4 regions of the Pseudomonas canadensis genome follow, and region 1 is predicted to be linked to each of the others. Evidence: predicted binding sites of a transcription regulator. Region 1 holds the regulator's gene; each other region holds the start of a gene.
What was found. The regulator sigma-54, encoded in region 1, starts transcription at its own class of promoters, with help from an activator protein. The targets are predictions, from matches to a motif close to ANTGGCATNNANNTTGCTNT.
Positions count from the first base shown of each region.

Region 1 (2,201 bases):
TTCCTTATGCTTTTTAAGTTGGCGGTCAAGCTTGTCAGTCAAGGCATCAATTGATGCATACATGTCTTCATGCTCGGCATTGGCGACTACTTCGCCACCGGGTATCTGGAGAGTCGCCTCAATTTTCTGCTGAAGCTTATCGACCTTCATGATGACTTGCACATTGGTGATTTTGTCGAAATGACCCTCAAGCCGTTTCAGCTTCTGCTCGACGTATTCGCGCAATGGAGGGGTGACTTCTACATGGTGTCCACTGATGTTGACTTGCATACAGCTTCTCCTTCGTTGCCAGTGCATAAAGCGGCGGGTAGGAATACCCGCCACTGGAACGCTATGGCCCGCCCGTCACATCAAACGCTTACGCTCGCTGGAAGGCGCGATCCCGAGGGACTCGCGGTACTTGGCGACGGTTCGACGGGCGACCTGAATGCCTTGTGCCTCCAGTAAACCAGCGATCTTACTGTCACTCAATGGCTTTTTCTGATTTTCCGCGGCAACCAGTTTTTTGATGATCGCGCGGATCGCCGTGGACGAGCATTCACCGCCTTCGGAGGTGCTGACGTGGCTGGAGAAAAAGTATTTCAGCTCATATATACCCCGTGGGGTATGCATGAATTTTTGCGTGGTAACCCGCGAAATCGTCGATTCATGCATGCCGACCGCTTCGGCGATATCATGCAGCACCAGCGGTTTCATGGCTTCGTCGCCGTACTCCAGGAAGCCGCGCTGGTGCTCGACGATCTGCGTGGCCACTTTCATCAGGGTTTCGTTGCGGCTTTGCAGGCTCTTGATGAACCAGCGGGCTTCCTGCAGCTGGTTACGCATGAAGGTGTTGTCGGCGCTGGTGTCGGCGCGACGCACGAAACCGGCGTATTGCGGATTGACCCGCAGGCGTGGCACCGATTCCTGGTTCAGCTCCACCAGCCAGCGCTCATTGTCCTTGCGCACAATGACGTCGGGCACTACGTATTCGGCTTCGCTGGATTCGATCTGCGAGCCGGGGCGTGGGTTGAGACTCTGGACCAGCTCGATGACCTGGCGCAGGTCGTCTTCCTTGAGCTTCATGCGGCGCATCAACTGGCTGTAGTCGCGACTGCCCAGCAGGTCGATGTAATCGGTGACCAGCCGCTGGGCCTCGGCGAGCCAAGGCGTCTTGGCCGGCAGTTGGCGCAATTGCAGCAGCAGGCATTCGCTCAGGGTGCGCGCGCCGATCCCGGCAGGCTCGAATTGCTGGATGCGGTGCAGGACGGCTTCGATTTCGTCCAGCTCGATATCCAGTTCCGGGTCGAACGCTTCAAGAATTTCTTCGAGCGTCTCGTCTAGATAACCCTGGTTGTTGATGCAGTCGATCAGGGTTACGGCGATCAGGCGGTCGGTATCCGACATCGGCGCCAGGTTCAGTTGCCACAGCAAATGGCTTTGCAGACTCTCGCCGGCGGAGGTGCGGGTGGTGAAGTCCCACTCGTCATCGTCATTGCTGGGCAGGCTGCTGGCGCTGGTCTGGTAGACGTCTTCCCACGCCGTGTCGACGGGAAGTTCGTTGGGGATGCGTTCGTTCCACTCGCCTTCTTCAAGGTTATCCACCGTTGGGGCGGTTTCCTGATAGGAAGGTTCCTGCACGTCGGAATTGGGTTTTTGCTCGATGTTATCGGCCAGCGGGTCTGCGTTATCGAAGTCGTCGCCTTCTTCCTGGCGTTCGAGCATCGGATTGGACTCCAGGGCCTCCTGGATTTCCTGTTGCAGGTCCAGGGTCGACAATTGGAGCAGGCGGATGGCCTGTTGCAGCTGCGGTGTCATCGTCAGCTGCTGGCCCATTCTCAGGACTAGCGATGGTTTCATGGCAGGGGCTTAACACCTTATTCGCCGGCGCAATGCGCCATCCACGACAGGGCGCGTGAGCGCCAAACATAAGCAAATTATATGCCTGATGTCGGGGGCTTTGCCTAGAGCGCGGTAACAATAAAAATCCGGAGGTTTTCATTGACTCCCGCGCACCTCGGCAAACGGCCGTGACACCACGGTGTTTACAGGCGGAACTCGTGACCCAGGTACACTTCCTTGACCAGTTCGTTGGCCAGGATGGTGGCGGAATCACCTTCGGCGATCAGTTGGCCATCGTTGACGATATACGCGGTCTCGCAGATATCGAGGGTCTCACGGACGTTGTGGTCAGTGATCAACACGCCAATGCCCTTGGCCTT
Region 1 is NZ_CP133298.1:966,310-968,510, forward strand. It holds gene hpf (ribosome hibernation-promoting factor, HPF/YfiA family) at 1-270, opposite strand, end outside; gene RB216_RS04340 (RNA polymerase factor sigma-54) at 346-1,839, opposite strand; gene lptB (LPS export ABC transporter ATP-binding protein) at 2,025-2,201, opposite strand, start outside.

Region 2 (2,201 bases), 2.5 Mb from region 1:
GGCGGCAGCGTGCCCTCGTGGCTGGCCAACAAGTTCGTGGTGGATGCGCCGTTCAACACCTTGAAAGCCTTGAAAGAACACGCTGAAAAGTAAGCGCAACTGATCAGGTGTCTCCTACCTTGGGTGGAACGTTTTCCGAGCCCCCAAGGTCCAGATAGAGGTAAGCCCACACATGGGTTTTATCGAGGAGGCACCGATGCAAAAGTGGCAGATTACCTTCGTTGATGATCACGGCGTGCAGTCCGTCGAGCAGTTCACCTGCGATCAGAAGCCCAGCCTCGAAGATGCGGCACACATGATTCGCAACAAGCTGGTGCCCGTCGCCGCCGAGTTGGACCTCAATGACCTTGAGGGCCGCAAGCCCGAACCTACGGTCAAGATCCTCAAAGACCAGAACAGTATCCAGATCCTCGACATCTCTCCCGCCGCCTGAACATTCCCTGTACACCCTTAAAGCACCTCTGGTGGAGGTGATAGCTTCGCGCTACTCTGCAAGTGAGATCAGCGAATGAATCGCTAGTTCTGGTCTTGTCAGCTACATGCTTGTTTTCCAGCGGTGATGTTGTTGCCGTAGTCCCCACGCCAGTAGGGCGTGGGCTTCGGGAAGCACGGAAAGTCTATCCATCAATTCGAGGAGCACTTTTCATGAGCACAGCCTATCAAGAAGACATCAGCACCAACGTTCTGCGCCGCATGAAAGAGGGCGGCTTCGACTTCTCGCGTTTCCACCCCATCGAGTTCTACGCCATTTTCCCGGATGAGGAACGTGCGCGCAGGGCGGCGGGTGAGTTTCGTGGGGAATCCCTGAATGCCCAGGTCAGTGCGCGCGACGATGGCGCCTGGTACCTGGAGCTGAGCAAAATCATGTCCGCCACCTACGATGGCATTGGAGACTTTGAGCAAGACTTCGGGGCGGTGGTCGAGCCGCTGGGCGGGATCATCGAGGGATGGGGCGTGAAGCAGGAGGTGCGTGGGTTACCCATGTAGCAGCTTGAAGTATGAGAAACGCAGCGTATCGGCTGACCTTTGGGTCGGCCGATTTTGTTTGTGCCGTAGGAAAATTCTCGGAACTTGCGCGCTATTTTTACGCACCAAAAAAAAACCACCCAAGAGGGTGGCTTAAAGGGAAGAGCGGTTCGCTGAAGGCAGTTCAGCAGATGGGGCGATTATCCGTAGCTTGGGCCGGGCAGTGAAATCAACTCTGACTATGCTGTTGATAGTCAAAGCCCGCATTGCGATGAAGCGTCGGGCGGTGCACCGGGCATTCTGCGCACCAGGACGGTGCGGCTGGATTCTGGTTGTAATTCAACTCACTGATTCTTAAGTGTTTATGCCGCTGGCACGGGCCTTGCGATGGTTCTAGCGCCCGGGTGACAAGGAGTTCGGCATGATCCGCACTTATTACGATGAAATGTACGATGGGGCAGGCCAGGTCCGGCCTCATTACCGCGAGTTCGCCCGCTGGTTGGCCGACACCCCAGATGATCTGCTGGCCCAGCGCCGGCGCGAAGCCGATTTGCTGTTTCACCGTGCCGGGATCACCTTCACGCTCTACGGGGACGAGCAAGGCACCGAACGGTTGATTCCCTTCGATACCATCCCGCGCAGCATCCCCGCCAGCGAATGGCGGATTGTCGAGCGCGGCTGTATCCAACGGGTCAAGGCGCTGAACATGTTTCTCGCTGACCTGTATCACGAACAGCGCATCATCAAGGCCGGAATCATTCCCGCCGAACAGGTGCTGGCGAACGAGCAATACCAGTTGGCGATGCAGGGCCTGGACTTGCACCGTGACTTGTACTCCCACATCTCCGGCGTCGACCTCGTACGCGACGGTGACGGCACTTACTACGTGCTGGAGGACAACCTGCGTACACCGAGCGGCGTCAGCTACATGCTCGAAGACCGCAAGATGATGATGCGCCTGTTCCCCGAACTGTTCGCTGCCCAGCGCATCGCGCCTATCGACCATTACCCCAATTTGCTGCTCGACACGCTGAAAAGCTCAAGCCCCCTGGATAACCCCAGCGTGGTCGTGCTGACCCCCGGGCGCTTCAACAGCGCGTTCTTCGAACATGCCTTTCTCGCTCGAGAAATGGGCGTGGAACTGGTGGAAGGCGCCGATCTGTTCGTGCGTGATGACCGCGTCTTCATGCGCACCACCGACGGGCCCAAGGCCGTGGATGTGATCTACCGTCGCC
Region 2 is NZ_CP133298.1:4,777,919-4,780,119, reverse strand. It holds gene RB216_RS22115 (START domain-containing protein) at 1-93, shown strand, start outside; gene RB216_RS22110 (hypothetical protein) at 197-433, shown strand; gene RB216_RS22105 (ribonuclease E inhibitor RraB) at 646-987, shown strand; gene RB216_RS22100 (circularly permuted type 2 ATP-grasp protein) at 1,388-2,201, shown strand, end outside.
Region 2: a site for sigma-54 is predicted at 1,336-1,355, ahead of RB216_RS22100 (circularly permuted type 2 ATP-grasp protein). Genes of this name have one in related genera too.

Region 3 (2,201 bases), 1.2 Mb from region 1:
CCACGGTGCCGCCGGCGAAGTCCAGCACGCCCCAGTCCCACATCAGGCCACCGTTGCCGCTCCACACCATGTGCGCGATCGGCGCGTAGACCAGGGTGAACCAGATCGCCATGAAGATCAGCATCGCAGAGAACTTCATACGCTCGGCGAAGGCACCGACGATCAGCGCCGGGGTGATGATGGCGAACGTCATCTGGAAGGTAATGAACACCGCTTCCGGGAACAATGCCGCAGGGCCAGTGATGCTGGCTGGGGTCACGCCCGCCAGGAACGCCTTGCCCATGCCGCCGAAGAAGGAGTTGAAATTGACGACGCCCTGTTCCATACCGGTGGTATCGAACGCGATGCTGTAGCCGTAGACGACCCACAGGATGCTGATCAGGCCGGTGATCGCGAAGCACTGCATCATCACCGACAGAATATTCTTGGAGCGGACCATGCCGCCGTAGAACAGCGCCAGGCCAGGGATGGTCATGAACAGCACCAAAGCGGTGGCGGTCAGCATCCAGGCGGTGTCGCCGGAATTGAGGACTGGAGCAGCCACTTCGTCTGCCGCCATGGCCAGGCTTGGCATTACGATGGACAACAGGGCTCCGAGCCCTGCGAATTTACGCAGAGTCATATTGTTTTCTCCTGGGGCGTTGGGGTTTGGCGGCTTAGATTGCGTCGGTATCGGTTTCGCCGGTACGGATGCGAATAGCCTGTTCCAGATTGACCACGAAGATCTTGCCGTCACCAATCTTGCCGGTGTTGGCGGCCTTGGTTATCGCCTCGATAACCCGATCAAGATCCTTGTCGTCAATGGCGACATCAATCTTCACCTTCGGCAGGAAATCGACCACGTATTCCGCGCCGCGATACAGCTCGGTATGACCCTTCTGCCGACCGAAGCCTTTGACCTCAGTAACGGTAATGCCCTGCACGCCGATCTCGGACAACGACTCGCGCACATCGTCCAACTTGAACGGCTTGATGATGGCAGTGACTAGCTTCATGAAAACTCTCTCCCGAATTGGTGGACTTGCCCCAGGAAAACAAACCCGTCTCAAGTCTAAGCGCAGTGCCTGGCTTTGTAACGCGTCGTCGCCTCGGCATTTGCCTTTGCGACGCCAGCGAACCACTGGTGACGAAACCTGTACCCCTGATCCGTCGGCGCACTGCATTCGTCACAGCGACTGCATCAGTGCATGGGTCATGATCGTCTAAGCAGAAACCTTGCCAGCTCCGTAAAAATCACTGAAATCAGTCCTTTGTCCCCTTATGCCCACCTGCGGGCCTCTTCGGCGGTTGCAATGCGCACAAAAACAGTGCGCCGCCGCCCGACCCTCTGCGCGAAAAGCGTGCGCCCGCCGTCGTGAAAAAGACTATAGACGCTGCGTGATACACTGCCGGCCAACAGTTTTCCGGAATATTTCCCATGCTCGCGCCCAAAGACCTCCTCGACGCCCTGAGCGGCCACGCCTCTCGCCTGTTCAGCGGTGACACGCCGTTGCCCCGCAATGAAATCGAAAGCCAATTCAAGGCATTGCTGCAAAGCGGTTTCAGCAAGCTCGACTTGGTGAGCCGGGAAGAGTTTGATAGCCAAATGGTAGTGCTGGCCCGAACGCGTGCGCGGTTGGAAAGCCTGGAGGCTAAAGTGGCCGAGCTGGAAGCGCGGTTGACGCCAGCCGGCGAATAACCGGCATCAATCGGTCCATGTGGGGCTTGCCGGCCCTCGACCGGCGCCTGCTGAAAATACAATTCAGCTTTTTGCTGGTGGTACTCGGTGGCCGCTGCAACCAACTCGCCGTGGCGTGGTGGGCCTTGCAGGAAACCGGTTCCGCCGTCGCCTTCGCCAACATGATCGCCTGCTCCATCGCGGCAGAGGTGCTGGCCCGCCCGCTGCTGGGATGGCTGGGCGACAAGTACAACAAGATCCTGATCCTGAGGCTGGCCTCCCTGACCAGCGTGCTGACCGCGCTGTGGATGGTTTTTCTGTCTGCAACGCAGCTGTTCAACCCCTGGAGCGTCGGCGCCTTGATGCTGGTCAGCAGTGCCGTCGCCGGTGTGCGTGACCCGTTGCAGTCATCGATCATTCCCTTGTTTGCGCGTGACGATCAGGTCTCACTGGCCATGCGCACCAAAAGCATGCTCTCGTCCATTTCCAACCTGCTTGGGCCAGTCATGGCCAGCGCGTTGATTTTCAGCTTCGGCACCACGCT
Region 3 is NZ_CP133298.1:6,082,463-6,084,663, forward strand. It holds gene RB216_RS28425 (ammonium transporter) at 1-622, opposite strand, end outside; gene glnK (P-II family nitrogen regulator) at 657-995, opposite strand; gene RB216_RS28435 (accessory factor UbiK family protein) at 1,418-1,678, shown strand; gene RB216_RS28440 (MFS transporter) at 1,696-2,201, shown strand, end outside.
Region 3: a site for sigma-54 is predicted at 1,204-1,223, ahead of glnK (P-II family nitrogen regulator). Genes of this name have one in related genera too.

Region 4 (2,201 bases), 2.4 Mb from region 1:
GCCTGTGGCATATTGCTCGGTGAAAACAAGCAGTACCTGGTATCCAGCCGTCTCAACAAACTGATGGAGCAGCAGGGCATCAAGTCGTTGGGTGAGCTGGTCCAACGCATCCAGGGGCAGCCGCGCAGCGGGCTCAAGGAAATGGTGGTCGATGCCATGACCACCAACGAAACCCTGTGGTTTCGCGACACCTATCCGTTTGAAGTGCTCAAGAGCAAAGTGCTCCCGGAAGCCATCAAGGCCAGCCCGGGCCAGCGCCTGCGCATCTGGTCGGCCGCCTGTTCCTCGGGGCAGGAACCGTACTCGATTTCGATGTCGATCGATGAGTTCGAGCGGACGAACATGGGCCAGTTGAAGGCTGGGGCGCAAATCGTGGCCACTGACCTGTCCGGCACCATGCTCACCAACTGCAAGACTGGCGAGTACGACAGCCTGGCCCTGGGCCGTGGCTTGTCGCAGGAGCGCCTGCAACGTTACTTCGATCCGAAAGGGGCGGGGCGCTGGGCGGTCAAGGCGCCGATCAAGAATCGTGTGGAGTTCCGCTCGTTCAACCTGCTCGACAGCTACGCCAGCCTGGGCAAGTTCGACATGGTGTTCTGCCGCAACGTGCTGATCTACTTCTCGGCCGAAGTGAAGAAAGACATCCTGCTGCGCATCCATGGCACGCTCAAGCGTGGCGGCTACCTTTTCCTGGGTGCTTCCGAAGCACTGAACGGTCTGCCGGATCATTACCAGATGGTGCAGTGCAGCCCGGGGATCATTTACCAGGCTAAGTAAGTCGTACGCGGTAAAAATGTGGGAGCGGGCTTGCTCGCGAAAGCGCAGTGTCAGTCGATGCATGTATCAACTGACAGACTGCATTCGCGAGCAAGCCCGCTCCCACATTTGTTTTTGCGGCAAACCTTTCAATAGCGGCAACCCGGATTGCCGCTTTACTGGCACCACGCGGAAACCCGTTGCCGCTTTTCTGGCATTGCCGCCCGGCAATCCGCCCCCAAGCCCTTTAAATACGGGCTTCCCACAAACTGGCACACACCTTGCTATAACCCAGTTAACGAAAAGCAGGTCAGCCCTTAAAGGTTTCCACCATGAGCATCAGCTTCGATAAAGCGCTCGGTATCCACGAACAAGCCCTGGGCTTCCGCGCCCAGCGTGCCGAAGTCCTGGCCAACAACATTGCCAACGCCGACACCCCGAACTACAAGGCTCGGGACCTGGACTTTTCCGCCGTGCTCGCTGCACAGCAGGACAAGACCAAGAACGGCACCTTCGCCTTGAACATGACCAACAGCCGTCATATCGAAGCCCAAGGCCTGAGCAATGGTGACGAGTCGTTGCTGTATCGCACGCCGATGCAGCCCTCGATCGACCAGAACACCGTCGACGCGCAGCTGGAGCAATCGGCCTACGCCGAGAACTCGGTGAACTTCCAAGCCAGCTTCACCCTGCTTAACAGCAAATTCAAAGGGCTGATGTCAGCCCTGCGTGGAGAGTAAGCCATGTCCCTGTCCAGTGTTTTCAATATTGCCGGCAGTGGCATGAGCGCGCAGACCACGCGTTTGAACACTGTCGCCAGTAACATCGCCAACGCCGAGACCGTGTCTTCGAGCATTGACCAAACCTACCGCGCCCGCCACCCAGTGTTCGCCACCATGTTCCAGGGTGGCCAGGCGGGCGGCAGCGATTCGTTGTTCCAGGACCAGGGTGCAGCAGGCTCCGGCGTGCAAGTGCTCGGTGTGGTCGAAGACCAGAGCAACCTTGAAGCCCGTTACGAACCCAACCATCCCGCCGCGAACGAAAAGGGTTATGTCTATTACCCCAACGTCAACGTGGTCGAGGAAATGGCCGACATGATTTCCGCCAGCCGCTCGTTCCAGACCAACGCGGAAATGATGAACACCGCCAAAACCATGATGCAGAAGGTCCTGACCCTGGGTCAGTGATAAGGGGCGCCAAATAATGGCCATTGTTGATACGAGTAACAACACGCCAGTCCAGGACCTTTTCAATTCCAAGGTCAAGACCGCCACAGACAACGCCAGCAGCTTGGGCGACGCTTCCAAGGCCGCGACCGGCAAACAGTCGCTGGGCAAGGATGCGTTCCTGCAACTGTTGGTTACCCAGCTGAAGAACCAGAACCCTCTGTCGCCGCAAGACAACGGCGCGTTCGTGGCTCAGTTGGCGCAGTTCAGCAGCCTGGA
Region 4 is NZ_CP133298.1:4,841,613-4,843,813, reverse strand. It holds gene cheR (protein-glutamate O-methyltransferase CheR) at 1-777, shown strand, start outside; gene flgB (flagellar basal body rod protein FlgB) at 1,089-1,496, shown strand; gene flgC (flagellar basal body rod protein FlgC) at 1,500-1,943, shown strand; gene flgD (flagellar hook assembly protein FlgD) at 1,960-2,201, shown strand, end outside.
Region 4: a site for sigma-54 is predicted at 1,025-1,044, ahead of flgB (flagellar basal body rod protein FlgB). Genes of this name have one in related genera too.